One region of the Kitasatospora viridis genome, then DNA from elsewhere that is predicted to be linked to it. Evidence: riboswitches for the same ligand, from Rfam matches in the RefSeq annotation. Region 1 holds a riboswitch; each other region holds the start of a gene.
What was found. Region 1 has a riboswitch for cobalamin ahead of nicT (Nickel transporter NicT). Riboswitches for the same ligand answer to the same signal wherever they lie in the genome.
Positions count from the first base shown of each region.

Region 2: linked by a shared signal. The riboswitch ahead of FHX73_RS05530 (cobalamin biosynthesis protein) and the one ahead of nicT (Nickel transporter NicT) in region 1 are both predicted to bind cobalamin.
Region 3: linked by a shared signal. The riboswitch ahead of FHX73_RS09020 (ribonucleoside-diphosphate reductase subunit alpha) and the one ahead of nicT (Nickel transporter NicT) in region 1 are both predicted to bind cobalamin.
Region 4: linked by a shared signal. The riboswitch ahead of cobN (cobaltochelatase subunit CobN) and the one ahead of nicT (Nickel transporter NicT) in region 1 are both predicted to bind cobalamin.

Region 1 is NZ_VIWT01000004.1:449,917-457,027, forward strand. It holds gene FHX73_RS35500 (MMPL family transporter) at 1-874, opposite strand, end outside; gene FHX73_RS35505 (MBL fold metallo-hydrolase) at 871-2,247, opposite strand; gene FHX73_RS35510 (sulfite exporter TauE/SafE family protein) at 2,453-3,199, shown strand; gene FHX73_RS35515 (ArsR/SmtB family transcription factor) at 3,207-3,572, opposite strand; cobalamin riboswitch at 3,656-3,897, shown strand; gene nicT (Nickel transporter NicT) at 3,931-5,037, shown strand; gene galE (UDP-glucose 4-epimerase GalE) at 5,120-6,130, opposite strand; gene FHX73_RS35530 (PPOX class F420-dependent oxidoreductase) at 6,351-6,749, shown strand; gene FHX73_RS35535 (PIG-L deacetylase family protein) at 6,821-7,111, opposite strand, start outside.
Region 2 is NZ_VIWT01000001.1:1,228,723-1,235,833, forward strand. It holds gene FHX73_RS05515 (hypothetical protein) at 1-25, opposite strand, end outside; gene FHX73_RS05520 (alpha/beta hydrolase) at 251-1,381, opposite strand; gene FHX73_RS05525 (helix-turn-helix domain-containing protein) at 1,472-2,164, opposite strand; cobalamin riboswitch at 2,355-2,502, shown strand; gene FHX73_RS05530 (cobalamin biosynthesis protein) at 2,534-3,478, shown strand; gene FHX73_RS05535 (cobyric acid synthase) at 3,475-5,001, shown strand; gene FHX73_RS05540 (putative cobaltochelatase) at 5,037-7,079, shown strand; gene cobO (cob(I)yrinic acid a,c-diamide adenosyltransferase) at 7,085-7,111, shown strand, end outside.
Region 3 is NZ_VIWT01000001.1:2,047,262-2,054,372, forward strand. It holds gene FHX73_RS09005 (acyltransferase family protein) at 1-1,397, shown strand, start outside; gene FHX73_RS09010 (hypothetical protein) at 1,456-2,214, opposite strand; gene FHX73_RS09015 (LamG domain-containing protein) at 2,335-3,525, opposite strand; cobalamin riboswitch at 3,673-3,792, shown strand; gene FHX73_RS09020 (ribonucleoside-diphosphate reductase subunit alpha) at 3,950-6,367, shown strand; gene FHX73_RS09025 (ribonucleotide-diphosphate reductase subunit beta) at 6,445-7,111, shown strand, end outside.
Region 4 is NZ_VIWT01000001.1:5,094,492-5,101,602, forward strand. It holds gene cobN (cobaltochelatase subunit CobN) at 1-1,811, opposite strand, end outside; cobalamin riboswitch at 1,852-1,995, opposite strand; gene FHX73_RS23000 (hypothetical protein) at 2,066-2,275, shown strand; gene FHX73_RS23010 (hypothetical protein) at 2,461-2,946, opposite strand; gene FHX73_RS23015 (NsdA family TPR-like regulatory protein) at 2,964-4,421, opposite strand; gene FHX73_RS23020 (ATP-binding protein) at 4,711-5,145, shown strand; gene FHX73_RS44870 (hypothetical protein) at 5,332-5,502, shown strand; gene FHX73_RS23025 (JmjC domain-containing protein) at 5,582-6,775, shown strand; gene FHX73_RS23030 (aldo/keto reductase) at 6,709-7,111, shown strand, end outside.

The DNA of each region.
Region 1 (7,111 bases):
CCATGGTCTCGGCGACCGCCCGCGCGGTGTCGCGTTCCCTGCCGGCCCGCGCGGCCCGGAAGCGGACCACCAGGAAGAGCGCGTAGTCGATGCCGAGGGCGAGCGCGAACATCATCGCGAAGTTCATCGCCCAGACCGAGACCGGGAAGAGGTGGCTGATCAGCACCAGCGACCCGGCCGAGGCGGCCAGCCCCGCCATGGTGAGCAGCAGCGGCAGCCCGGCGGCGACCAGCGAGCCGAAGGCGAGCACCAGGATGCCGAGGGTCACCGGCCAGGACATGAACTCGGACTTCATCATCGCGTCGTGGTTGGCGGTGTTGAAGTCGCTCCAGAGCACGGAGGCGCCGGTCGCGTGCACCTGGATCCCGTCGCCGGAGAGCGCGGCCAGCGGCCCCTTGAGGTCGTCGGCGGCGCGCACCATGTCGTCCGGGCTCGCCTTGGCGCCGGCCAGCAGGACGGCGGTGCGGCCGTCGGGGCTGATCGTCGCGCCGGGCTGCGGGGCGAGGACGCCGGAGACGCGCGGGTCGGCGGCGGCCAGCCGCTCGGCCCGGTCGATCACCTGGGCCACGGGCGCGTCGGTGACCGGCCGGTCGGCGCTCACCACGATCTGCAGGGCGGAGGAGGCGTTCCCGGCGAAGTGCTGCTCGGCGAGCTGGCGCACCTTCACCGAGTCGGACCCGTCGGCCTGCCAGCCGGCGCCGGAGAGCGCGCTGGTCACCTTGGGGGCGAACGCCCCGAGGCCGATCACCACGATCAGCCAGCCGATCAGCACGGCCTTGGTGTGCCGCACCGCCCAGAGCCCCAGGCGCCCGAGTGCGCCGGGGCGGTGCTGGATCGGCTTGCTGGGCTTGACGGTTGCTGCGGAGCTGCTCACCGGGACACCTCGCCGGCCGACTCGTTCCCCGCCTGCGTCCAGGCCGCGTACCCGCCCAGCAGGTCCGCCACCCGGGGGAATCCGGCGCGGCGCAGCAGGCTGGCGGCAACCGAGGACCGGTTGCCGCCCGCGCAGTGTGCGACGATCAGCCGGTCGGCGGGCAACTCGGCCATCCGTTCCGGCAGTTCGGCCAGTGGAAGGGAGACCGAGCCGGGGATCGCCCCGGCCGCCCGCTCCCCGGGCGTGCGGACGTCCAGCACCAGCGGCGCCTCGGCCCGGGCCAGTTCCGCCACGGTCAACCGTGCGGCGGGCGCGAAGAGTTCGGGTGCGGTGCGGACCAACTCCGCCGGTTCGCCCAGGTATCCGGCCGCGCGGTCGAAGCCGATCCGGGCCAGCCGGGTGACCAGTTCGGCCCCGCGCCCGTCCGACGCGAGGACCAGGACCGGCTGCTCCGGCCGGAGCACCGTCCCGGCCTGCTCGGCGAACCGCCCGTCGGCCGGCAGGTTGATCGAGCCCGCGAGGTGTCCGGCGGCGAACTCCTGCGGGTCGCGCCCGTCCACCACCACCGCGCCCTCGGCCCGCAGGTGGCGGAACCGCTCGGCCGTCAGGGCGACGGGCGGCTCAAGCAGCGCCCGGTCGCGGCGGTTGAGGTCGGCGTCGTAGCCGAAGTAGCCGGGCGCGCTCGACTGCCCTTCGGTGACCAGCGCCACGAAGGCCTCCCGCTCCATCGGCGCGCACGCGGGGTTGGTGGCGCGCTCGCGCCCGATGGTGGACTGCCGGTCGGTGGAGAGGTTCTTGCCGCAGGCCGAGCCGGCCCCGTGCGCGGGGAAGACCCGCACCTCGTCGGGCAGCGCGAGCAGCTTGCGGTGCACGCTGTCGTGGAGCATCCCGCCGAGCTCCTCGGCGCTCACGCCGACCGAGGCGAGCAGGTCGGGCCGGCCGACGTCGCCGACGAACAGCGTGTCGCCGGTGAGCACGCCGTACGGCACGGTGTCCTCGGCCCGCGCGAAGACCAGCACGCTGATCGACTCGGGGGTGTGCCCGGGGGTTTCGACGATCTGCAGGGTGACCTGGCCCAGGCTGATCCGCTCGCCGTCGGCGAGCCTGCGGATCGGGTACTCGGTCTCGGCCCGGCGGCCGTAGCCGATCCAGGCGCCGGTGCGGTCGGCCAGCTCCAGGTGGCCGGCCAGGAAGTCGGCGTGGAAGTGCGTGTTGATCACCGCCTCGACGGTGAAGCCGGCGGCCCCGGCGTCGGCCAGGTACTCGTCGACGTCGCGGCGCGGGTCCACCACGACGGCGCGGCCGGTGGTCTCGTCGGCGATCAGGTAGGAGGCGTGGGAGAGGCAGTCCAGGTAGTACTGGGCGAAGTGCATGCGGATCCTCGGGTGGAGACAGCTGGAGACAGCTGGCGACGGCTGGAGGCAGCCTGGCGCAATACCGGTGGGGGTATACGCTGGGGACATCGACCAACATACCCCCACCGGTATCCAAACGCCCAGGAGCCGCCATGCGCCACCATCCGGACCGTCCCCCTCGGCACCGCTCTGACCAGCCAGGACGTTCGACATGACGGCCCTGCTGCCCGCCCTGTTGCCGGCCCTGGCGGCCGGTGCGGTGGTCGGGCTGGCGCTCGGCGGACTCGGTGGCGGCGGCAGCATGCTGGCCGTCCCGGCGCTGGTCTACCTGCTCGGCTTCTCCCCCGCCGGCGCCGGCACCGCGAGCCTGCTGATCGTCGCGGTCACCTCGCTGACCGGCCTGCTGGCGCACGCGAAGGGGGGCCGGGTGCGCTGGCGCACCGGCGCGCTGTTCGCCGCCGCCGGACTGCCCGCCGCCGCGGCGGGCGGCGCACTCTCCGCGCACGTGCCCGCGGGCCTGCTCACCGCGGCGTTCGCCCTGCTCGCGGCCACCGCCGCCGGGCGGATGCTGCGGCCCGCCCGCGGCCGCGCGCCGGCCCGGCACTCCCCCGCCCGGGCCGCCGCGGCCGGCGCCGGGCTCGGCGCGGTCACCGGGCTGCTCGGGGTCGGCGGCGGCTTCCTCGCCGTCCCCGCCCTGGTCTCCGCGCTCGGCTTCACCATGGCCGAAGCGGTCGGCACCAGCCTGCTGGTGATCTGCGCCAACTCGCTCGCCGCGCTCGTCCCACGCCTCGGCACCACCGGCGGACTCGACTGGGCCGTGGTCGCCCCGTTCACCGCCGCCGCCGTGCTCGGCGCCTGGGACGGGAAGCGGCTGGCCGACCGGTTCGCCGGTCGCACCCTGCAACGCGCCTTCGCCGCAGCCCTGTTGGCGGTCGCCGCACTGATGGGCGCGGGCGCGCTGCTCTCCTGACCCGTCGTCAGACCACCTGGCGCAGCACCGGGATCGACTCCAGCAGCCCCGCCGTCTCCGCGTCCACCAGGCGGTAGCGGACGATCCGGCCGTCCTTCTCGGCGGCCACCGTGCCGGAGACCCGCAGCAACCGCAGGATCTGCGAGACGGCGGTCTCGTTGATCCCGGTGGCCAGCGCCAGGTCGGTCACCGCGATCGGACCGGCGCGGTGAACGGCCATCAGCACCGAGAGCCGGTTGGGATCGGAGAGCAGCGAGAACCGGGCGGCCCAGCCGCGCACGGTCTCCGGCTCGGCGATGCCGGCGATGGCGTCGCAGACGGTGTGCTCGTCGATGGCGCGCCGGTGCGCGCGGTCCTCGGGAACCAGGTGCATGCCGACATCATCCACCATCGTGCGCCGGTGATCTGCAACACATGCACAGGTATGCAGGCTTGTGGCTGACCAGCCCGGACGTCTACGGTGTGCGCTGCCGTGGTGTTCGGGAAGACCGGTGCACCGTGCTCAGGCACGGGAATTCCGGAGCGGCCCTCGCCACTGTGATCGGGAAGTCTCCGCCACCACCCCCGTCGGCCCGCCGACGGGTGGTCACTGGGCGCACAGCGCCTGGGAAGGCCAGGTGCGGGGACGTTCGCACCTCCCCCCGTGGGAGGGGCGGCCACCCGTAAGCCAGGAGACCGGCCACGGCACCGCACGAGAACTGTCCACGAGGTGCTGGAGAGGCTGCCCCGGTATGACCATGCCCGAAACCACTGCCCTGCCGTCCGCGGCACGGGCCGCATCACTACGCTGGGAACGCAAGGACTGGGTCCGCACCGGCGGCCTGATGGCGGTGATCGCCGGGATGCACGTGGCCGCCTTCGGCATACTGATCGCCCTGGTCGTCCCGCACCACTACGCCGTCGGCACCCAGGCCTTCGGCCTCGGACTCGGCGTCACCGCCTACACCCTCGGCATGCGGCACGCCTTCGACGCCGACCACATCGCCGCCATCGACAACACCACCAGGAAGCTGATGGCGGACGGCAAGCGGCCGATCTCGGTCGGCTTCTGGTTCGCCCTCGGCCACTCCAGCATCGTGGTCGTGCTGGCCACCCTGGTCGCCGCCGGCGCCAAGGTGGTCGGCACCCTGACCGACGACAACTCGGGTGCGCACAAGCTGCTCGGCCTGGTCTCCACCAGCGTCTCCGGCGGCTTCCTCTACCTGATCGCCGCGCTCAACCTGGTCTCGCTGGCCGGGATCTACCGCGTCTTCAAGGCGATGCGGGCCGGCCAGTTCGACGAGCACGAGCTGGAGAAGCACCTGGACGGGCGCGGGTTCATGAACCGCATCCTCGGCCGGCTGACCAAGTCGATCACCCGCCCCGGCCAGATGTACCTGATCGGCCTGCTCTTCGGCATCGGCTTCGACACCGCCACCGAGGTCACCCTGATGGTGATGGCCGGTTCGGGCGCGGCGGCCGGCCTGCCCTGGTACGCGATCCTCTGCCTGCCGCTGCTCTTCGCCGCCGGGATGAGCCTGTTCGACACCCTCGACGGCACCTTCATGAACTTCGCCTACCACTGGGCGTTCTCGAACCCGGCCCGCAAGGTCTACTACAACCTCACCATCACCGGCCTGTCGATCGCGGTCGCCTTCCTGATCGGCACGATCGAGCTGGTCGGCGTGCTGCACGACCAGTTGGACCTGCACGACCCGGTGACCGGCTGGATCTCCGGGGTCGACCTGAACAACGTCGGCTTCATCATCGTCGGGCTGTTCGTGGTGGTCTGGGCCGCCGCGCTCGCCTACTGGCGGTTCGCCAAGGTGGAGAACCGCTGGGGAGCGGCCAAGTCCTGACGGTGCGTCAGCGTCAGCATGGTTGAAGTCCCGGTGCCGCGCGGGCGCAGGTTCGCGCGGCACCGGGACTTCAGGCTTGGGGTCAACCGGCGTCGGGATCCGCTTCGCCGTTCAAGACCGCGTCACGCAGCTCGGCCCAGCGCAGCGAGTCGCGGATGCCCTGTTCGACGGTGAACTGCGGCTCCCAGTCGAGCAGTTCGCGCGCCCGGGCGGAGTCCGGGCGACTGCCGGCCGGGTCGCCCGGGCGGGCCGGGGCCTCGACGACGGGCAGCTGCTCGCCGGTCACCGACTCGAAGGCGCCCAGCAGTTCGCGCACCGTGGTGCCGGTGCCGCTGCCGAGGTTGATCACCTGGTGGCCGTGCCCGGCGGTGATCGCGTCGAACCGGTGCAGCGCCCTGAGGTGGGCCTCGGCCAGGTCCCAGACGTGCACGTAGTCGCGGATGCCGGAGCCGTCCCTGGTCGGGTAGTCGGTGCCGGTGATGGCGAACGGCCGCCCGCCGGCCCGGCTGTCGATCATCCGCCCGAGCGCGTGGGTGGGCGTGCGGATCTGCAGGCCGGTCCGCAACTGCGGGTCGGCGCCGATCGGGTTGAAGTAGCGCAGCGAGACGACGCCCAGCTGCCCGGCCGCCGCCACGTCCCGCAGCACCAGCTCGAACACCGCCTTGCTGGTGGCGTACGGGCTGAGCGGGGCGATCGGGGAGGACTCGTCGACGGTCGGTTCGCTGTCGCCGTAGATCGAGGCCGAGCTGGAGAACACCAGCCGGGTGCACCCGTTGCGCACCAGGTGGCGCAGGAAGGTGACGCCCTTGGCGACGTTGGCCTCGTAGTAGCCGAGCGGATCGGCCACCGACTCGGGCACGACGATCAGCGCCGCGCAGTGCACCACGGCCTCGATGTCCGGGTGTTCGGCGAAGATCCGGTCGATCAGCGCCCCGTCGGCGATGTCGCCCTGGTAGAACGGGCGGCCCTCGGTGAACTCGCGGCGGCCGGTCACCAGGCTGTCCAGCACCACGGGCTGGTCGCCGTGGTCGGCGAGCCGGGAGGCGACGGTGCTGCCGATGAACCCGGCGCCACCGGCGATGAGGATTTTCATGCGGCCCAAGGTAACAAGCCACGTTTCAACAAACAACACCAGTTTCCAACATTCTCGAACGGAATTGGTCGCCCTGCCGCGCCTTGCCTGACACGGCCGTCACTTGAAGTCCCCGAGCCGCCACGTTCGGTAGTGCAGACTGGGCCGCGCGGCTTGAGCCGGTGTCACCACCCGGGCCCGGCCGCGCTACTGATGTCCTGCCCAGAAGGGATCCCCCGCCGTGCTCTCCGACGACCTGAAGAACTTCATCGACGACAGCCACGCCTTCGCCGTCGTCGCCACCGTCCAGCCGGACGGCAGCCCGCAGCTCTCGGTCACCTGGATCAAGCACGACGGCGACGACCTGCTGTTCTCCACCACCGTGGGGCGCCAGAAGGAGAAGAACCTGCGCCGCGACCCTCGGGTCACGGTGATGATCAACCCCGCGAACTCCCCCTACACCTACGCCGAGGTGCGCGGCACCGCCCAGTTGACCACCGAGGGCGGGCCGGAGCTGATCGACGAGCTGTCGCGCAAGTACACCGGGAAGAGCTACGCCGAGTTCAACCCCAGCTCCGCCGACGACGCCCAGCGCGTGGTCGTCCGGATCACCCCGCGCAAGGTCGTCGGCTCCCTCTGAGTCGGCTCCCTCTGAGCCAGCCTGCTTTTGAGCCCGCCTGTTTCTTTGGCCCGCCCGTTCTTCGAGCCCGCCTACTGCTCGGCCGCCGGCCGCTCCACCGGGATCTCCACGTACCACTCGCTGCCGAGCAGCCCGGCGAAGACCGGGAGCGGCAGCCGGGTCAGGGCACGGAGGGCGGGCGCGATGCGCCCGCCGCCGTTGAGTTGGGAGCGGTGCGCGGCCAGCGCGGCCTGCTTCTGGCGGGCGTAGCCGCGCACGTCGATCCGGTGGGTGATCGCCGCGCGCGGCGCGTAGGAGCGGGCCAGCTCCTCGTGGTCGTAGCGCAGCGGGATCCGCAGCGCGCGGACCGCCGACACCAGCCG
Region 2 (7,111 bases), on a different contig from region 1:
GGTCGCGCGGGTTCCGAGACGTCACGCCGTGCAGTCTTCCCCGTGTAAGGGGCGGTTGTCACATCGAGTTCGGCGCGTCTTGTGGCGGACCGGGTTGCGCGGGTGGCGGACTCGGGGCAAGAGCGGCCAAACCGGGCTGCCGTGACCTGTGCACGACACTACTGCCGGTACGGAGCGTGGTCAAGGGGTCACCACGTGCACGCGGGTCGGAAGGCGCGTGGCCCGGCGTTTCGGACCGGATGGTTCCGGTTCAGAGGATCGGCGTCAGGAACCGCCGGAGCATCTCCTCGTAGTGCTGCGCGTCGGCGTTCCACAGCGCCGCGTGGGCGGCCCCGGGGACGGTCCGCAGGGTCACCAGGTCGTGCCGGCGGTGGGCCAGGTGCTCGGCCGCCCGCAGCGGCGCCACGGCGTCCTGCGGGCTCTGCAGCAGCAGCGTGGGCACGGCCAGGTCGGCGCCCTCGGCGATCCGGGCCAGCCCGGCCAGGTCCACCCCCGTGCGCCCCTCCGCCGCCCAGGCGCCCAACTGCCCCGCCAGCGCCCCGGGCACCCCCGCCCGGGCCGCCACCCCGCGCACCGTGGCGGCCGGCTCCAGCACCGGGGAGTCCAGCACCAGGCCGGCCAGCTGGTCCCGGTGGTCGGAACGGACGGCCGTCTGCAGCACCGCGGTGGCGCCGACCGACCAGCCGTACAGCACGATCCGGCCGGCCCCGGCCTCCTTGGCGAACCGGATCGCCGCGTCCACGTCCCGCCACTCGGTCTCGCCGAAGTGGCCCAGCCCGTCCGGCGAGGCGGGCGCGCCCTGGTCGCCGCGCAGGCTGATCACCAGGGCCGGCAACTGAAGCCGCTTGAGCAGCGGCAGCACCGGCAGGGCCTGCCGGCGGTCGGCCAGCGCGCCGTGCACCAGGACCACCCAGGTGCCGCGCACCGCCGGGACGTACCAGGCGGGCATCCGGCCCAGCTCGCCGTCGACCACCACGTCCATGTAGTCGAGCCCGCAGGCCGAGCCCGGGTCGCCGCGCAGCACCCGGGCGGTCAGCTCCACCTCGGCGCCGGCCTCGGGCAGCGTGCCGGTGGCGGCCTCCAGCCGGCGGGTGACGGTGGTCGGTGCGGTGCCCAGCACGCCGCCGACCACCGCGTGGCCGCCGGGCCACTCCAGCGCGTACCGGCCGCGCCGGGTGCTGGCCACGGTGCGGGTCAGCACCACCTCACGGGCCGTCACCCGGTGCACCTTCAGCACCGGCTCGCCGGCCGCCGGACCGCCCTCGACGTCCTGCTCCGGACGGATCGTCAGGTCGGAGACCCGCCGGCCCAGCAGCAGGGCGGCCGCGCCCGCTCCGATCACGACGGTGGTGGCGGCGGCGACGACGGTTCCCCAACGCATGGCTCTCCCAGGGGTGCTGATGGCGGCTCGGGACCCCACCAGTTCAACCCGGCGCGCGGGTTCCGGCCACCGCTGTGATCCCGTCGGGCGTCAGACCGGCAGGCCGCCGGTGCCGCCGCGGGCCAGCAGGCTCCAGAACCGGGCGGGCCGCGACTCGGCGGGCACGGGGCCCTCGGCGGGAGTGGTCGCGCCCCAGTGGGAGGGGACCTGGTGCTCGGCGTGCAGCGCGGCCAGCACCTGGCCGAGCCGCTCGGGCGGGACCGGCACCAGCTTGGCGAGGGCCGGCAGCTGGGCCCGCCAGCGGCCCTCCACGCACTGGCGCAGCCGCTCGTCCAGCTCGGCCTCGGCGCCGGTGACCCGGACGAAGTCGCGCAGCGTCATGCCGAACAGCTCGACCAGCGCGGCGGCCTGCTCGGGGTCGCCGGTCCAGCGGCCGGTCAGCTCGGCGGTGGCGTAGCTGCGCAGGCCCAGGCCGATCCGGGTGGCGGCGTGCTGCTGGCTGAGCTCGCGGGCCAGCCGGTAGTCGCGCAGGCTGCCCGGCCGCACCCCCATCAGCTGCACCGGCGGGCACCAGAGCGCCCGGGCCAGGGCGATGAACTCCTGTTCGCTCGGCCGGAACTCGCCGCTCTCGAAGCCCAGCACGTGGCTGGGCAGCAGCCGCACGCCGTGCGCCGCCATGCCCTCGGCCACCTGCTCCGGACTGAGGCCCAGGCCGTCCCGGTGCGCCCGGGCGGCCTGCGGGGAGAACGGGACCGGGGCGGGGGCCGGGCTGCTTCTTCGCATGGCCCGACGCTAGGCCCGCCCCAGGTCGGCCCCCAGCCGCCGAACGCACGAAGCGCCGCCGCACCCCTTGACGGACCGTTGGACGATCCACCAGTGCGGACACCCCCGACCGGGCGGCCCCGCGGTGTGATCAACCACGCCCGGCGGGGCCGGGTCGCCTGGTTGACGCGCGGTTTGACGGCGTGGTGGGATCCATGGGCCAAACGGAGGCAAGCAGAGGAAGCCGGTGCGAATCCGGCGCGGTCCCGCCACTGTCACCGGGGAGTCCGTCCGGGGAGTCGATCCGCGGGGCGCTCACCCCGCGAGCCAGGAACTCTCGCCCCCGGTTCGTCGATCCAGGGCGCGGACCCTGAGTGAGGACACCCACCGATGCAGCGCGCCCTGCCGCCCGCGTCCGCCTACGCCCTCGGCGCGGTCGCCGGGTACGCCGCCGACGCCGTGTTCGGCGATCCCCGCCGCGGCCACCCGGTGGCCCTGTTCGGCCGCGCCGCCCACCGCCTGGAACTCCTGCTGCACCGCGACCACCGCGGCGCCGGCGCGCTGCACACCGCGCTCGCGGTCGGCGCGGTGGCGGCCGGCGCGGCCGCCCTGCAGCACCGGGCGGACCCGTTGCGCCGGACCGTCACCGCCGGCCTCGCCGCCTTCACCGTGCTCGGCGGCACCTCGCTGGCCCGGGAGGCCCGCACCATCGGCGGCGCGCTGGCGGCCGGCGACCTGGCGGCGGCGCGCGGGCGGCTGCCGCACCTGTGCGGGCGGGACCCGAGCGGGCTGGACGAGCAGCAGATCGCCCGCGCCGTGGTCGAGTCGGTGGCCGAGAACACCGCGGACGCCGTGGTGAACGCCCTGGTCTGGGGCGCGCTGGCCGGTGCGCCTGGGCTGCTGGCCTTCCGGGCCGTGAACACGCTGGACGCGATGGTGGGTCACAAGTCGGCGCGCTACCGGCGGTTCGGCTGGGCGGCGGCCCGGCTGGACGACGTGGCGGGCTGGCCGGGGGCCCGGCTGACCGCGCTGCTGACCGTGGCGGCCGCCGAGGACCGGGGCCGGGCCTGGCGGGTCTGGCGGCGGGACGGCTCGGCGCACCCGAGCCCCAACGCGGGCCAGGCCGAGTCGGCCTTCGCGGGCGCGCTGGGCGTGCGGCTCGGCGGCACGCTCCAGTACGGCACCAGGACGGAGCACCGGCCGGTGCTGGGCGCCGAGCTGCGCCCGGTGGCGGCCCCGGACATCGAACGGGCCTGCCGGCTGTCCCGCCGGGTCGGCCTGCTGGCCCTGGGCACCACGGTGGCGGCCCGACTGCTCTGGAAGGGGCGCAAGTGAGCAACGCGATCCTGATCGCCGGCACCACCTCGGACGCGGGGAAGAGCGTGGTGACCGCCGGGATCTGCCGCTGGCTGGTCCGGCGGGGCGTCAAGGTGGCGCCGTTCAAGGCGCAGAACATGTCGCTGAACTCGATGGTCACCGCGGACGGCGCGGAGATCGGTCGGGCCCAGGTGATGCAGGCGCAGGCGGCCCGGGTGGAGCCGGAGGCGGCGATGAACCCGGTGCTGCTGAAGCCCGGCGCCGACGGGCGCAGCCAGGTGGTACTGCTGGGGCGCCCGGTGGCGGAGGTGGGCGCGCTGGACTACCGGGAGCGCAAGCCCTACCTGTTGGAGCGTTCGCTGGAGTGCCTGGCCGATCTGCGCCGCCGGTTCGACGTGGTGGTGTGCGAGGGCGCGGGCTCGCCGGCCGAGATCAACCTGCGCGACCGGGACATCGCCAACATGGGCCTGGCCCGGGCCGCCGACCTGCCGGTGCTGGTGGTCGGCGACATCGACCGGGGCGGCGTGTTCGCCGCGATGTACGGCACCCTGGCGCTGCTGGAGGCGGCCGACCAGGCGCTGGTCGCGGGCTGGCTGGTGAACAAGTTCCGCGGCGACGCCCGGCTGCTGAAGCCGGGGCTGGACATGCTGCACGAGCTGACGGGGCGTCCGGTGCTGGGCACCCTGCCGATGCTGGCCGACCTCTGGCTGGACGCCGAGGACTCGCTCGACCTGTCCACCGCCGTGACCCGCTCGGGCACCGTCGGCCCGTACGGCGAGGACGTGCTGCGGGTCGCCGTGCTGCGGCTGCCCCGGCTCTCCAACTTCACCGACCTGGACGCGCTGGCCCAGGAGCCGGGCGTGCTGGTGCGCTGGGCCACCCGGCCCGAGGAGCTGGCCGACGCCGACCTGGTGGTGCTGCCCGGCACCCGGGCCACCGTGGCCGACCTGGCCTGGCTGCGCGAACGCGGCCTGGAGCGGCCGCTGCTGGCCCGGGCCGCCGAGGGGCGGCCGGTGCTGGGCGTCTGCGGCGGCTACCAGATGCTGTCCCGGCGGATCACCGACGCCGTCGAGTCCGGCGCGGGCGCCGTGGACGGGCTCGGGCTGCTGCCGGTCGAGGTGGAGTTCGCGGTCGAGAAGACCCTCGGGCGCCCGGTCGGCGAGGCGTACGGCGAGCGGGTCGAGGGCTACGAGATCCACCACGGCATCGCCCGGGTGGACGGCGGCGAGCCCTTCCTGGACGGCTGCCGGGTCGGCGCGGTCTGGGGCACCACCTGGCACGGCGCGCTGGAGAACGACGGCTTCCGCCGGGCCTTCCTGCGCGAGGTGGCGGCGGTGGCCGGGCGGCGGTTCGTGCCGGCCCCGGACACCTCCTTCGCCGCGGCCCGGGAGGAGCGGCTGGACCGGCTGGGGGACCTGATCGAGGAACACGCCGACACCGACGCGCTGTGGCGGCTGATCGAGGGCGGGGCGCCCGCCGGGCTGCCGTTCGTCCCACCGGGCGCTCCGGCGCCCCGTGCTGTGGAGGGTGAAGAGCTGTGAGTGACGTCCGTTATCCGTTCACCGCGGTGGTCGGGATGGCCGACCTGCGGCTGTCGCTGCTGCTGAACGCCGTCTCGCCGGCCGTCGGCGGGGTGCTGGTGCGCGGCGAGAAGGGCACCGCCAAGTCCACCATGGTGCGGGCGCTGGCCGGCCTGCTGCCGTCGATCGCGGTGGCCGAGCAGTGCCGGTTCGCCTGCGACCCGGCGGCCCCCGACCCGCAGTGCCCGGACGCGCCGCACGGCGCGGGCTCGCACGAGCGGCCGGCCCGGCTGGTCGAGCTGCCGGTGGGCGTGACCGAGGACCGCATCGTCGGCTCGCTCGACCTGGAGCAGGCGCTGGCCCAGGGCGTGAAGGCCTACGAGCCGGGCCTGCTGGCCCAGGCGCACCGCGGCGTGCTCTACATCGACGAGGTCAACCTGCTGCAGGACCACGTGGTCGACCTGCTGCTGGACGCGGCGGCGATGGGCCGCTCCTACGTGGAGCGCGAGGGCGTCTCGGTGCGGCACGCGGCCCGCTTCCTGCTGGTCGGCACGATGAACCCGGAGGAGGGCGAGCTGCGGCCGCAGCTGCTCGACCGGTTCGGGCTGACCGTGGAGATCGCGGCCACCCGGGAGCCGGCCGAGCGGGCCGAGGTGGTGCGCCGCCGGCTCGCCTACGACGCCGACCCGGCGGGCTTCGCGGCCGGCTACCGGGCGGACGAGCGGGCGCTGGCCGAGCAGATCGCCCGGGCCCGGGAGCTGCTGCCCGCCGTCGAGCTGGGGGACGCCGCGCTGCGTCAGATCACCGCCGTCTGCGCCGCCTTCGAGGTGGACGGGCTGCGGGCGGACATCGTGATGGCCCGCACGGCGGTCGCGCTGGCCGCCTGGGCCGGGCGGACCCGGGTGCTGGAGGAGGACGTCCGCAAGGCGGCCCAGCTGGCCCTGCCGCACCGGCGGCGGCGCAACCCGTTCGACGCGCCCGGGCTGGACGAGGAGCAGCTGGACCGGACGCTGAGCGAGCACAGCGAGCCGGAGGAGCCCACTGAGCCCGAGCCCGACGGCGACGGGCCGGACGGTGACGGGCCGGGCGACGGCGGCCCCGGTGACGGCGGGCCGGACGGTGGGGGCGGTGCTCCCGAGCCTGCGTCAGCCGATGCTCCGTCAGCCGACCCCGCCGGACCTGACGCACCTGACGCACCTGAGACCTCGTCACCCGAGGCGGCCCCCCGGCTCCCCAAGCCCGGCGGCCCCGCCCCGGAGTCCTCCCCCGTCGCGGCCGGCGAGGCCTACCGCACCCGGCTCTTCAAGGTGCCCGGCACCGGGCACGGCGCCCGCGGCCGCCGCTCCCCCGCCGAGACCGACGGCGGCCACACCATCCGGGCCCGCCGCCCGCACGGCGCGCTGACCCGGCTGCACCTGTCCGCCACCCTGCAGGCGGCCGCCCCGCAGCAGCTGGCCCGCGGCCGCAGCGGCCGGGCGCTGGTGCTGCGCACGGACGACTTCCGCGAGCAGGTGCGCAAGGGCCGCGAGTCCAACCTGGTGCTGTTCGTGGTGGACGCCTCCGGCTCGATGGCGGCCCGGCAGCGGATGACCGCCGTCAAGGGCGCGGTGCTGTCGCTGCTGATGGACGCCTACCAGCGGCGGGACAAGATCGGCATGATCACCTTCCGGGGCGGCGGCGCCGAGCTCGCGCTGCCGCCCACCTCCTCGGTGGAGGTCGGCGCGGCCCGCCTGGAGCAGCTGCCCACCGGCGGGCGCACCCCGCTGGCCGCCGGCCTGCTGCGGGCGCACGAGGTGCTGCGGCTGGAGCGGGTGCGCGACCCGCTGCGCCGCCCGCTGCTGGTGGTGGTGACCGACGGCCGGGCCACCGGCGGGCGCGGCGCGCTGGCCGAGGCCGGCCGGGCCGCCGGGCTGCTGGCCGCCCAGGGCACCGCCGCCGTGGTGCTGGACTGCGAGTCCGGGCCGGTCCGGCTCGGCCTGGCCCGCACCCTGGCCGGCCAGTTGAACGCCACCGCCGTCACCCTGGACGAGCTGCGCGCCGAGGGCGTGGCCGCCCTGGTGCACGCCCACCGTTCCCCCTCCCAGCGAAAGGCAGCGTGATCCCCGTGCCGCAGGGCAAGCCCGAGGTCGTC
Region 3 (7,111 bases), on a different contig from region 1:
GATCGACCGTGGCCGTCACGGTGCTGCTCCTGCTGCTGCTCGGCGGCGCCGCCACCGTCGCGCCGCTGCTGTACAACGGCAGCAACAGCGACGCGCTCTACCTCAGCACCCAGGTCCGCGCGGTCGGGTTCGTGGCCGGCGGGGCCGGCGCGGCGATCGTGCACGCCGTCCACCTGCGGCGGGCGCGCAAGGGGTACGTGCGGCCCGCGCCGGGCGAGTCGGCCGCCGGCCGGGCCGGGTTCGGCACCGTGCTGCTCACCCTGCTCGGCCTGCTCGCGCTCGGCGCCCTGGTGGCCGCGAGCGTGGTGACCGGCTCCTACCACGAGCCCTGGCTGTACACCGGCGGCATCGCCGGCGTCGCCGTGGTGGCCAGCGTCCTCACCGCCTGCCTGTGCCACGACCGGGGGCCGCTGGTCCGGGTGTTCTCGTTCGGTCCGCTGGTCGAGATCGGCAAGATGTCGTACGCCATGTACCTCATCCACCTGCCGATCTACTGGCTGCTGCTGAAGGCCGTCCCGACCATCCGGCCCTACGCCCTGCTCCTGGTGGGCGGCCTGTTCTCCTGGCTGTTCTCGCTGCTCCTGCACTACGTGGTCACCGAGCGGGTCCGGCAGTTGCGCTGGCGGCTGCCGAAGGCCGTGCCGATCCTCGCCGTGAGCTGCGCCGCCGTGGTGTTCGGCGCGCAGGAACTGCCGAAGTACTACGCGGCGCAGATGCGCCCCGACGGGAAGCCGGTGGTGCTGACCCTCGGTGATTCACTGGCCAACGACTACGCGAGTGCGCTGGCCGAGCACGGCGCCGGGAAGTTCGCCGTGGTGGACGACGGGGTGCCCGGCTGCGGGGTGATGGGCTCCACGAAGGTGGAGGACGCCACCCGGATCGTGCACGCCATCACCCCCGCCTGCCGGGCCTGGAACCGGGTCTGGGCCCAGGAGATCGGCAGCAGTTCGCCGTCCGTCATCGTGGTGCACCTCGACTGGGACGCCACCGCCCAGCTCGTGGACGGCCGCTGGCTCACCCCGTGCGACGAGGCCTACCGCGAGCGGTACCTGAACCAGCTCGACCTGGCCGCCACGGTCTGGGCGGACGCCGCCCCGAAGGCACCGGTCCTGGTGTCCAACGACCGTGACCGCACGGGCGCCGTCCCGACCCTCTGGGGGCACTGCTACAACCAGATCCTGACCAGCTTCGTGGTGGCGCACAGTCCGCAGGTGCGGCTGCTCGACCTGCAGGGCGCGCTCTGCCCGGGCGGCCGCTGCCGGACCGAGACCCCGGGGGGCGAGGACCTGTTCAAGGACAGCGTGCACTTCACCGACGACGGCCTGGATTACATCACGCCGTTCCTGGAGTCGAACATCACGGCCGCGCTGGCGAAGCAACCACCGCCGCAGCCGTAGGCCCGGCGGCCGCAGCCGACCCCGGGTCAGGCCGACCCTCCGTCAGGCGGACCCTCCGTCAGACCGGCCCGCCGGGGCCGGGCGGGGGCGGCGGCTGGTACCCGCCCACCGGCGGCTGCGGCTGGCCGTAGCCGCCCGGCACCGGCCCGGCGTACGGATTCGGCTGCGCCGGAACGCCGCCCGGGTACCCGGGGGCCGGCCAGCCCCCCTGCACCGGCTGCGGCAACTGCACCGGCTGCGTCGGCTGGTAGCCGCCCGGCGCGGGGTAGGACGGCCCCGCCCACGGCGCGGTCCCGACCGGCGGTGCGGCTCCGACCGACGGCCCGGTCCCGATCGACGGCCCGGCCGCCGCGCCCGCCCGCAGGTGCGAGCGGAGCAGCACGAGCAGCACCACGAACAGCACGACGCCGATCACCATGGTGGCCAGGCGCAGCTGCCCCTCCAACCGGCCGGTGAACCAGTCGACCTGGCTGGGGTCGAGGAGCGCACCGGTGAGGCTGCGCAGCCGGCCGTAGGCGTCGGTCGCGGCGAGGGCGAGCACGAAGCCCCGGCTCCAGACGCTGCCGCGCAGCAGCAGGACGCCGGCCAGGCCGAAGAGCACGGCGTAGCTGAAGCTGGTCGAGTCGACGTTCGCGGTGCCGTCGTGCGACCCGTAGTAGAACAGGCCCTTGAAGAAGACGCCCACGCCGGTCTGGACGGCGGCGTTGTAGCCGGTCCAGGCCGCACGGACGAGCGCCCAGCCGATGCACATCAGCGCGGCCGCCCGCACTCCCCGGGGCAGTTCCCGTCCCGCTCCCGCTGCTGGTCCCGCGACCATCGCCCCCACCCCGATCGATACCTCAGACGGTCGGCTGAAGCATGCCACAGGGTGGGAGGGAGTCGACGGGCCGTTTCCCCATTGTTGTGCGGCTCCGTGCGGAGCTGACCTGTCGCGCCGTCAGTACCGGTACCAGGAGGCGCGCGGACCGACGTCGGCCGAGCGGGTCTTGGCCAGCTGGGCGATGACGTCCGGGGCCAGCGGGCGCTCCCAGATCTGGACGTCGGCGATCGAGCCGCTCCAGGAGTCGGTCCACTGGGACTTGAAGCGGGCCCGGCCGATCTCGATCGGGCCGTTGGTCGAGAGGATCCCGGGCACCGGTGTGGTCTGCGTCAGCACGCCGTCGACGTAGAGCGCGATCGACTTGTTGCCGGCGTCGTACACGCCGGTCAGCGTGGTCCACTGGCCGGTGGTCGCCGGTGCGGTGGACAGCGCCTCGCGGCTGCTGCTGTCCGACGCCGCGGTCTGCACCTTGAAGACCCACTGGTTGTGGTCGCCCCAGAAGTCGCGGCCCAGGTAGTACGAGAAGAACCCGTCGCCGCCCTGGGAGACCGCGGCCCGGCCGCCGGTCGGCGCGTCGTTGCGGACCACCGCGGAGACGGTGAAGCTCTTGCAGGTGTTCAGCACCACCGAGTTCGACTCGGCGTAGCCGTCCGGCGTCCCGTGCACGGTCAGGGCGGAGCCGGTGTGGCCGTCCACGGTGCCGACCTGGCCACCGCCGCCGACGCTCGCGTCATTGGTGTTGCTGGCCGCCGAAGCCGCCGGCGTCGGAGCTATGCACTCGCCCGGCGCGGCCGGCCCGGTCGGCGCCGGCTTGACCGACTGGTCCGACGAGGACTTCTTCCCGGTGAAGTGCAGCACCGCGACGGTCGCCGCGCCGGCCAGCGCCAGCACGCCCACCAGGGCGATGCCGACCCGGAGCCGGCGCTTCTTGCGGGCGCCGCGCTCGTGGGCGTCGGCCATCGCGGCCCAGTCCGGCCCGCCCTGGTCGCCGGTGCCCATCGGCACCAGCAGGTTGGGCTTGGTCGGTTCGGGCTGCGGGTAGCCGTAGCCGCCGGCCGCGGGCTGCGGCTGGCCGTAACCACCGGCCTGCGGCTGCGGCTGGCCGTAACCACCGGCCCCGGGCTGGGGCTGGCCGCCCGCCGGGCCGTACCACTCGGGCGGCGGACCGAAGCCGCCCTGCGGCGGGCCGAAGCCCCCCTGCGGCGGAGTGACGGATCCTGGCCCCCCGTGGGGAGGCTGCGGCTCCCCCTCCCCCGGTCGGGCAGGCCCGCGGGTCCACTCGGCCGGCGTCTCGTTCCCCTCGCTCATGAGGCGAGATCGTAGGCCATGGACCGTCAGGAGCGCGCTTGAGGTAACCAATCCGTGCCCTGCCGAGCCGCCGGAACCCGTGCCTCCGTCACCGCTCCGCCACGACGCGCCACACTACATGTGGTGGTCCACAGGCCCCGCACCACTACATGTATGCTCACTAGCGCTGTCGAAGCAGGGGAACCCGGTGGAAGTCCGGGACTGCCCCGCAGCGGTGAGCGGGCGCTGCCCGCGAGTCCGATGACCTGCCGACGGTGTGCCACCCGGCCTTCCCGCCAAGGCCTCCAAGCACTGCCACACACGTCCGGGCCTCGCGGGTGGGCCAGGGTGCTGACGCGCGCCGGCATGGTTCCGCGCGCCGCCCTGCCCTGCCCTGCGCGGCCCCGGACGTCCGCTGTCCGCCGCCACCAGGAGAGAGTGCGCCTTGACCGTCGCCGCCTCAGTTGCCCTGCCCTCGCAGGGACTCGCCGACACCCAGTCCGACCCCGGTGCGGACTTGCTGCGGCTGCTCACCGACCGGAGCGCCGACCTCCCCCAGGTGGACCCCGGCCACGTCGCCGCCGCCGCGCTGCGCGGCCGCCACGCCGGTTCGGACTTCGCCGAGCTGCGCGGGCTGGCCGTGGACGCCGCCGCCTCGATGATCGCCGAGGACCCCCAGTACTCGAAGCTGGCCGCCCGCCTGCTGGCCCAGGAGATCACCGACGAGGCGGTCTCCCAGGGCGCCGTCTCGTTCTCCGCCTCGGTGGCGGCGGGCCACGCCGAGGGCCTGATCGGCGACACCACCGCCGACCTGGTGGCCAAGCACGCCGAGGCCTTCAACGCGCTGGTGGACCCGGCCGGTGACGACCGGTTCGAGTACTTCGGGCTGCGCACCGTGCAGTCCCGCTACCTGCTGCGGCACCCGATCACCCGCAAGGTGGTGGAGACCCCGCAGTACTTCCTGCTCCGGGTCGCGGCCGGGCTCGCGGTCGGCGACTCGGCCGAGTCGGTGGCCGAGGTCGCCGAGCTCTACCGGCTGATGAGCCGGCTGGAGTACCTGACCAGCTCGCCCACGCTCTTCAACTCCGGTACCCGGCACCCGCAGATGTCCAGCTGCTACCTGCTGGACTCGCCGCTGGACAACCTGGACTCGATCTACGAGCGGTACGCCCAGATCGCCCGGCTGTCCAAGCACGCCGGCGGCATCGGCCTCTCCTACAGCCGGATCCGCTCGCGCGGCAGCCTGATCCGCGGCACCAACGGCAAGTCCAACGGCATCGTGCCGTTCCTGCGCACCCTGGACTCCTCGGTGGCGGCGGTCAACCAGGGCGGCCGGCGCAAGGGTGCGGCCTGCGTCTACCTGGAGACCTGGCACGCGGACATCGAGGAGTTCCTGGAGCTGCGGGACAACACCGGCGAGGAGGCCCGCCGGACCCACAACCTCAACCTCGCGCACTGGATCCCGGACGAGTTCATGCGCCGGGTGAACGCGAACGCCGACTGGTCGCTGTTCTCCCCGGCCGACGTGCCCGAGCTGGTCGACCTGTGGGGCGAGGAGTTCGACGAGGCCTACCTGAAGGCCGAGCAGGCCGGCAAGGCCGTGCGCACCATCCCCGCGCAGACCCTGTACGCCCGGATGATGCGCACCCTGGCGCAGACCGGCAACGGCTGGATGACCTTCAAGGACGCCTCCAACCGGGCCGCCAACCAGACCGCGCTGCCGGGCCGCACGGTGCACTCCTCCAACCTGTGCACCGAGATCCTGGAGGTCACCGACGACTCCGAGACCGCGGTCTGCAACCTCGGCTCGGTCAACCTCGGTGCCCACGTCGCCGCCGGCGCCTCGGCGGCCGACCTGCTGAACGCGATGGACTGGGAGCGGCTGGACGCCACCGTGCGCACCGCCGTGACCTTCCTGGACCGCGTGGTGGACATCAACTTCTACCCGACCAAGGAGGCCGGCACCTCCAACTCGCGCTGGCGGCCGGTCGGCCTGGGCGTGATGGGCCTGCAGGACGTCTTCTTCAAGCTGCGGCTGAACTTCGACTCGCCCGAGGCGAAGGAGCTCTCCACGCTGATCGCCGAGCGGATCATGCTGACCGCCTACGAGCGCTCCAGCGAGCTCGCCGAGCAGTTCGGGCAGCACCCGGCCTACGCCGAGACCCGGGCCGCCCGCGGCCAGCTGCACATCGACCACTTCGCGACCGCCCCGCACTGGGCCGACCGCTGGGCGGCGCTGCGCACCACCATCGCCCGCACCGGCCTGCGCAACTCGCTGCTGCTGGCGATCGCCCCGACCGCCACCATCGCCTCGATCGCCGGCGTCTACGAGTGCATCGAGCCGCAGGTCTCCAACCTGTTCAAGCGCGAGACGCTGTCCGGCGAGTTCCTCCAGGTCAACCCGTACCTGGTGAAGGAGCTCAAGGAGCTGGGCGTCTGGGACCAGCAGACCCGGGACGCGCTGCGCGACGCCAACGGCTCGGTGCAGGAGCTGGGTTGGCTGCCGGAGCCGGTGCGCGAGCTCTACCGCACCGCCTGGGAGCTGCCGCAGCGCGCGCTGGTCGACCTGGCCGCCGCCCGGCAGCCGTACATCGACCAGAGCCAGTCGCTGAACCTGTTCATGGCGGCGCCGACCATCGGCAAGCTCAGCTCGATGTACGCCTACGCCTGGAAGGTCGGTCTGAAGACCACCTACTACCTGCGCTCGCGCCCGGCCACCCGGATCGCCCAGGCCGCCTCCGGCGCGGCCCGCACCGCGACCGCCACCCCGGTCAGCGTTCCCTCCCCCACCATGTCCCAGGAGGAGCAGGACGCCATCGCCTGCTCCCTGGAGAACCCCGAGTCCTGCGAGGCCTGCCAGTGACCGCCCTCCCGTCGCCCGACCACCGCCCCTCATCGGCGGCGCTGCGCACCGACACCTCCTTGACCAAGCAGACGAAGATGCTGCTCGACCCCGGCTTCGAGCTGACCCTGCGTCCGATGCGCTACCCGTCGTTCTACGACCGGTACCGGGACGCGATCAAGAACACCTGGACCGTGGAGGAGGTGGACCTGCACTCCGACGTCGCCGACCTGGCCAAGCTCAGCGAGGGCGAGCGCCACCTGATCGGCCGTCTGGTCGCCTTCTTCGCGACCGGTGACTCGATCGTCGCCAACAACGTGGTGCTGAGCCTCTACAAGCACATCAACTCCCCCGAGGCCCGGCTGTACCTCTCCCGGCAGCTGTTCGAGGAGGCGGTGCACGTCCAGTTCTACCTGACCCTGCTGGACACCTACCTGCCCGATCCCGAGGACCGCGCGGCGGCCTTCGCGGCGGTGGAGAACATCCCCTCCATCCACCAGAAGGCGCAGTTCTGCTTCACGTACATGAACGCGGTCGACCACCTCGACTCGCTGCAGACCAAGGACGACCGCCGGGCCTTCCTGCTCAACCTGATCTGCTTCGCCGCCTGCGTCGAGGGCCTGTTCTTCTACGGCGCCTTCGCCTACGTGTACTGGTTCCGCAGCCGCGGCCTGCTGCACGGCCTGGCCACCGGCACCAACTGGGTCTTCCGCGACGAGTCCATGCACATGGACTTCGCGATGTCCGTGGTGGACACCGTCCGCG
Region 4 (7,111 bases), on a different contig from region 1:
TGCTCGTCGAGCAGTTGCTCAAGGCGGGCGATGTCGCCGTAGGAGTCGGCCCGGGCCATCGGCGGCACCAGGTGGTCGACCAGCGTGGCGTGCGCCCGGCGCTTGGCCTGGGTGCCCTCGCCCGGGTCGTTGACCAGGAACGGGTAGATCAGCGGCACGTCGCCGAGCGCCGCGTCCGGGCCGCAGTCGGCCGAGAGCGCGGCGGTCTTGCCGGGCAGCCACTCCAGGTTGCCGTGCTTGCCGAGGTGGACGATCGCGTCGGCGCCGAAGCCGCCGTCGGACTGGGCGGCCGCGATCCAGCGGTAGGCGGCCAGGTAGTGGTGCGAGGGCGGCAGGTCCGGGTCGTGGTAGATCGCCACCGGGTTGGCGCCGAAGCCGCGCGGCGGCTGCACCAGCACCAGCAGGTTGCCGGCCCGCATGGCGGCCAGCACGATGTCGCCGTCCGGGTTCTGCGAGCGGTCCAGGTAGAGCTCGCCGGGCGCCGGGCCCCAGTGCTCCTCGACCCGGGCCCGCAGGCCGGCCGGCAGGCCGGCGTACCAGCGGCGGTAGTCGGCGGCCGGGATCCGCACCGGGTTGCGGGCCAGCTGATCCTCCGTCAGCCAGTCCTGGTCGTAGCCGCCCGCGTCGATCAGCGCCTTGATCAGCGCGTCGCCCTCGTGCTCGTCCTCGGTGGGCTCCATGCCCGGGAAGCCCTCGCCCAGGTCCCAGCCCTCCGCGCCGAGGCGGCGCAGCAGCCGGGCCAGGCTGGCCGGGGTGTCCAGGCCGACCGCGTTGCCCACCCGGGCGTGCTTGGTCGGGTAGGCGGAGAGCACCAGGGCCAGGCGCCGCTCGGCCGGCGGCACGTGGCGCAGCCGGGCGTGCCGCACCGCGATGCCGGCCACCCGGGCGGCCCGCTCGGCGTCGGCCACGTAGACGGTCAGGCCGTCCTCGTCCAACTCCTTGAAGGAGAACGGCACGGTGATCAGCCGGCCGTCGAACTCCGGCACCGCGACCTGGGTGGCGGTGTCCAGCGGGGAGAGCCCGTCGTCGCTGCCCTCCCACTGCTCGCGCGACCAGGTCAGGCAGAGCGCCTGGAGGATCGGCCGGTCCAGCGCGGCCAGCGCGCCGGCGTCCCAGGCCTCCTCGTCGCCGCCGGCCTGCGCGTCGGCCGGCCGGGTGCCGCCGGCCGCCAGCACGGTGGTGACGATCGCGTCGGCCGCGCCCAGCTCGGCCAGCAGCTCGGCCGGCGCACCGCGCAGCGAGGAGCAGAAGAACGGCCGGGCCTGGCCGCCGGCCTGCTCGATCGCCCCGCACAGCGCCTCGACGAACGCGGTGTTGCCGCTCATGTGGTGGGCGCGGTAGTAGAGGACGGCGACGCTCGGGCCGTCGGTGTTCGCCGGGGTCCGCTCCAGCGGACCCCAGTCGGGCGCGGAGGCGGGCGGCGCGAAGCCGTGGCCGGTGAGCAGCACGGTGTCGGAGAGGAAGGCACCCAGCTCGGCCAGGTTGGCCGCCCCGCCGTGCGCCAGGTAGGCGTGCGCCTCCGCGGCCAGGCCGGCCGGCACCGTCGAGAGCTCCATCAGCTGGGCGTCCGGCGCCTGTTCGCCGCTGAGCACCACCACCGGGCGCGGCCCGGCCAGCAGCACGTCCAGCCCCTCCTGCCAGGCCCGCCGGCCACCGAGCAGTCGCACCACCACCAGGTCGGTGCCCTCCACCAGCTCGGGCAGGTCGGCCGCCGAGAGCCGGGCCGGGTTGCCGAGCCGGTAGGCGACCGGGCCGTCGGACGCGCGGGCCGAGAGCAGGTCGGTGTCGGAGGTGGACAGCAGCAGGATCATGCGGTGGCCTTCCTCGGGGTCCGCGCCCCGGGCTGGTGGAGGAGGAATTGACGGAGTGGAGTTCCTGGCTCCCACGGCTGCTGAGCCGTGGTCACAGTGGCGGGACCGCACCGGTTCCTCACCGGTTTCCTCCTGCACCGTCATGTCAACCGGTGGACCGGAGCCCACCCGCGCGACATCCTAGACGGGGCCACCCGCCGGTGACAGGCGGTGTGACCATGACGACTACTTCGGGTACTTCGGGGGAGCAACTGATGAACCGTCTCGTCCACCGGCCGGCCACCAGCGCGGCCGTCCTCACCGCACCGAGCACCTACTCCTACCCGGAGGCCGGCGCCAGCGGCGGCCAGCCGCACACCGACGCGGGCAACTACGCCTACGCCCCCGGCCAGTGCTTCAACTGGGACGCCGAGCCCGACTGGGACATCATCCTCTTCCAGGTCCAGCACACCCACTGCGGCTGACCACCGCGGCCCCAGGTCCGGCGCTCATCGTCGACGGCGACCACCGAGGCGGCGGGTACGAGGCTGTTGGGCTTCGGTGCGTCGGGGTCGTTCTCGTAGTCACGCCTGGCCATGGTCGAGTGCCTCCCGACGGACCGGCCCGTGCTCTGATCTTGGACTGCGGGTCGGTCTGGCCTCGGTGGTCGTCAGCCGGCTCGGACCGCACCTTCCGGCCAGACGACAGTAACGGGCACCTGGGCTGCACGCGCCGCCGCGACGGTGTCGGCGGTTCCCCCGCGCCCGTTGCCAGGGTTGCCGTCCCAGACGGCGAACAGGTGGTCGGCACGGCGCAGCAACTCTGTGTTGGCGGCTTCGTATGCCTCGCGGTTTGCCTCTGCGAACGGCATGACGACGACCTCTGCAGCGGCTTGGCGAAGACGGTCGAACTCGGCGGCGAACGCGGGCTTCACCTTGGCCTGCCGGTAGTCGGCTGACGGGACTACAGCGACCAGTCGGCCGCCGAGCGACAGCACCACGTCGGCGAAGATCGAGTCCGCGCCCTTCGCGATGCACGAGACACCAGTGAGGCCGTGCTCGATGTGGTCGGCGAGCAGCACTTCGAGTGCTCCACGGACCAGGGTGACGCTTTCCTCGGTGAGGTCCATGTGCCCGGTCACTGCGATCACGGTCATACCGCATCCCCTTCGGGTCAGTTCGCCAGTAGCTCGCGGATGCTATCGCGGGCTTCCTTGACAGCCGGGTTCGTGGATTCCCGGACGGTGTACCGGTAGAGGCCGCTGAGTTGAGTGCGAACCCGGTCGGACTTGGTGAGTGCGGCAGCGGCCACGGCCTGACGGGTCTCCTCGATGGCCCCCGATACGTCGCCCATGAGGAACTGCGCCTCAGCAAGCCCGATCCTGTCGAGTGCATGAGATCGGCTTGCCTCGGTTCCTCGCCCGGTGAGCGCTGCCCGGATGTGGTCGGCGGCAACCTTCGAGTACGAACCCGGGTCAGTGCGGGCGAGGTCCAGCAACCGTCCACCGGTGACCCCGGAGATCTCGGCCTCGTCGAAGTACGCGATCCAGTGTGGTTCATCCTCGGCGGCACCAGCCGAGGCAAGCTCTTCATGGGCCTGCTCGGTTGCCCGCCGAAACGCCGCAACCCGCCCCGTCGCTGCGTAAGCCCAAGCCTCGCGGGTTCGAAGCATGGCCCGAACCCTCGGGCTGGCGTGTCCGTGACTGCCCTCCTGAGCGAGTCGGACGAGTTCGAGCGCATCGCCAGGGCGATCGGTGTAGAGCATCTGACGTGCCATGCCGGCCAGTACGTTGGCGCCGAACGCGCGGTCACCACCCGCATGTGCCGAGCGGAGCGCCAGGCGGTAGTAGTCCTGCGCCCGGCGTTGGTATCCGCTGTCCCACATCATGGTTGCTGCGGTACCGGCGAGCTGTGCCATGACGCGATGGAGGCGTCCCTCGATATCGGGTCGTTGCCGATCTTCGAGCATGGCGGCCGTGTCGTTCAGTTGGCCGAGCACCGCCTTGGCTCGCAGGCCCCCGCCGAAGCGGTGGTCCCATCGGCGGAAGGCAGCGGCTGCGTGTTCGAGTTGGCCGATGTCGTGAGTTCCGAGGCGGCCTGGGCGCCGACGCTCGGAAGCGGTCAGCGCTGGGGCTAACCAGCCTTCGAGCGGGTCCAGGAGGGCAGTCCCGGTGACGGCGGCTCCGGCGAGTAGCCGGGCGGCTGTGCGTCTGTCCAAGGTGAGATCTGTTCCAGTGAGTTCGGTGGCCAGCGCGGTCGTCACTTCTGACTGCCACGGGAAATCGAGGGCCGCTGGGCTTACTGCCATCGTGACGGGCACTTCCGCGCTGTGCTTCTCCCATGAGCGTGGCGCCAGACCGAGAAGGCCGCCCGGAATGCCCAGCCCATCGGCGATGCGAGCGATCACTTCGAAGGAAGTGATCCGCTTCGACCCGTCGGACATGATCACGGAGACCTTGCCCGGAGTCAGCTGGCACGCCGCCGCGATGCGGTTCTGGGACAAACCGCCGTACTTCTTGATCAGGCCGAAGACTGCTGCGAAGTCGTGCTCGGCCAGAGCCAGGCGGAAGTCTTCACGTGCCAGCAGCTCAGCCGGCAGCAGTGGGCCACGGGTCTGGCCGGTGTGCGTCATCGGACACAGCCTTCGCTGGGAGCATAGCCGGTTACGGAGTATCAAAGTCCCTATTCTCAGAGACTATTACCGTCGCGGTAACACTCGGCGGGCATTCTCCGAAGTTGGCTCCGGTCCGATGCTTCTTGTGTGCGGTTCGCTGCACAGTCCGAGAGTTCGGCTGGAGGTTGTATGCCTGTCACCGTTGCCGTCGTGCCCGTCGCTCCCCGAGGAACCGGGTGGTTCGAGAAGCCCACGTCCGCCACCCACAGGGCCGGGACTGCCAATGAGTGACATGGTTTCGTTCCCGGTGCCTCATGAGTGGGACGTCGAACCGACCCCGTCGGCCGTTCCGGAGGCCCGTCGCCTGGTGGTCGGGATCGCTCGGTTCTGGCGGGTCCCGCTCTCGGAGGACGCTTTGCGCGACGTGGCGCTGTGCACCAGCGAGCTCGTGGCCAACGCCATGGAGCACACGGCGTCCCGCTGCCGGGTGACGGTGCGCTGGACCGGCGAGCGCCTTCGGGTGGAGGTCGCGGACTCCAGCCTGCGGCCGCCCGACCGGGAGGCGGCCCAGGACCTGCTCACCGGCGGACGCGGGCTGACCCTGGTCGAAGGACTCTCGCACTCCTGGGGCTGGCACCCGCGCGGCACGGGCAAGGTCGTGTGGTTCGAGTGCGCGGCCGACCAGTTGGTGACGGGAGATGCGCGGCTCGCGGTGCTCGTCCACGCCTCCCAGTACCTCTGAACCCCCTCCGATCTCCACCTGGCCACGTTGGGAATTTCGGTCAGGTGGATCGGCGGCGCCGACCGCTTCGTCCCCCACGGTCGGTGCCGTCTGCAGCTTTATCCCCAAGCGCCATAAGCACAGGGGCGATTCACCCCGGATCTTCCGCTCGGAGGTGGGCGGAAGCGATGACGGAAGGAGCACCACATGGAGAACCGCACGAAGAAGCCGGCGCCGGAGGAGAGCGGGCTGCTGGTCGCGGTCGAGGAGTTGAGCGCCGTCCAGGACCGGTACGACAGCCTGCGCTCCGACAACGCCGGTTCCTCGGGCGACGCGCCGTGGCCCGGTGGCGACGGCAACCTGACCGAGGTCGCGTAGGACCCGGCCATCCCAGGGGCGGGGGCTGCTTACCGAGCGGGCTCCCGCCCCGCGTCCAGCACCCTGCACGGAGGTAGCAGTGGAACACCGCTTGATCACCGCCATCGAGACGGCCCTGAGCTGGGACGGCTCCGAACCGATCGGCACGGGCTTCGCGCTCGGCCGGATCGAGGACGACGCGTTGCTGCCGCGCATCCTCACCCCGAACAGGCTCCTCGACATCGCCATGCGGCGCAGCCTCAACCGGCCGCAGTTCCGGGCCTTCCAGAACGGCGAGGAGGTCCACCCGGCCGTCTACTTCACCGACACCGTCAGCCCGCGCGGACAGTCCATCCCGATGGTCAACATGCACCGCCTGGGCGATCTGCTCCGGCAGGGGGCGACGCTGATCATGGACCAGGTCAACGTCTTCGATCCCACGATGGAGGTCACCTGCCGCGCCTTGCAGTGGTGGGCACGCGAGCGGGTGCAAGTGAATGCCTACCTGACCACCAACGCCGCCGCCGGCTTCCCGCTGCACTGGGACGACCACGACGTGATCGTGGTTCAGCTCTCGGGAGAGAAGGACTGGGAGGTCCGCGCCACCTCTCGCACCGCGCCCATGTACCGCGACGCCGACCCCAACAGCACCCCCAGTGAGACCGGGATCTTCAACGGCACGCTCCACGCGGGCGACGTCATGCACATCCCGCGCGGCCACTGGCACCAGGCCACCCGTACCCGCAGCGGTACCGGCCACAGCCTGCACGTCACCTTCGGGATCACCAAGCGCACGGGCGCGTCCTGGATGGCTTGGCTGGGCGACTGGTGCCGCGAGCAGGAGATCTTCCGCCGAGACCTCAACCGCGCCGGCGCCGACAGCGCACTCCTGGTGGAAGCCGCCACACGGCTCGTCGGCCTGCGCGGTCCGGAAGACTTCCTGACCGCCCACGAGCAGCAGACCACCCCCGGCCGACAGGTGCCGTTCCTGGACATCTTCGGCGGGCTCAAGGCCGTGGTGTGCACCACCCACTTCCCACCCCGGATCACCGAGGACGCAAGCACCGTTGACGTCAGGGCGGCCGGGAAGCAGCTCACCTTCGCCGCCAAGGCGCTGCCTGCCCTGCGACTGCTCCTCAGTGGCCGACCGGTCCCGCTCGACCTGGCCGCGGCGACCGTCGGGGACGAGGTCCACGAGGTGGCCGACATCCTGATCAAGGAGGAGCTGTGCGCACCGCTGACCGACGAGTTGTCCTCGGGCTACACCGGTCTCGTCACCGCCGCGACGTCCTGACAGGGGCGCTCGACCTCGGCGTCACCACGATCGACACCGCCTCCAACTACTACCGCCACCGGTCCCACCGTCTCCTCAGCGAGATGGCCGGCGACCTGCTCCCGAAGTTCGTGATCTCCACCAAAGTCGGCTACTTCAGGGACGGGCACAGCCTCAACCCAGCACGGCTACGGAAAGCCGTCGAGACGGCGGCGGCCGACCTCGGCCGGGATCCGGACACCGTCCTCCTGCACAACCCCGAGCACTCCGCTCCGGACACCGAGGCTCTGTTGCAGGCGTGCGGGGTACTTGCTGATGCGGCGGCTCGGGGGCAGTGCGGTTCCTGGGGCATCGCTA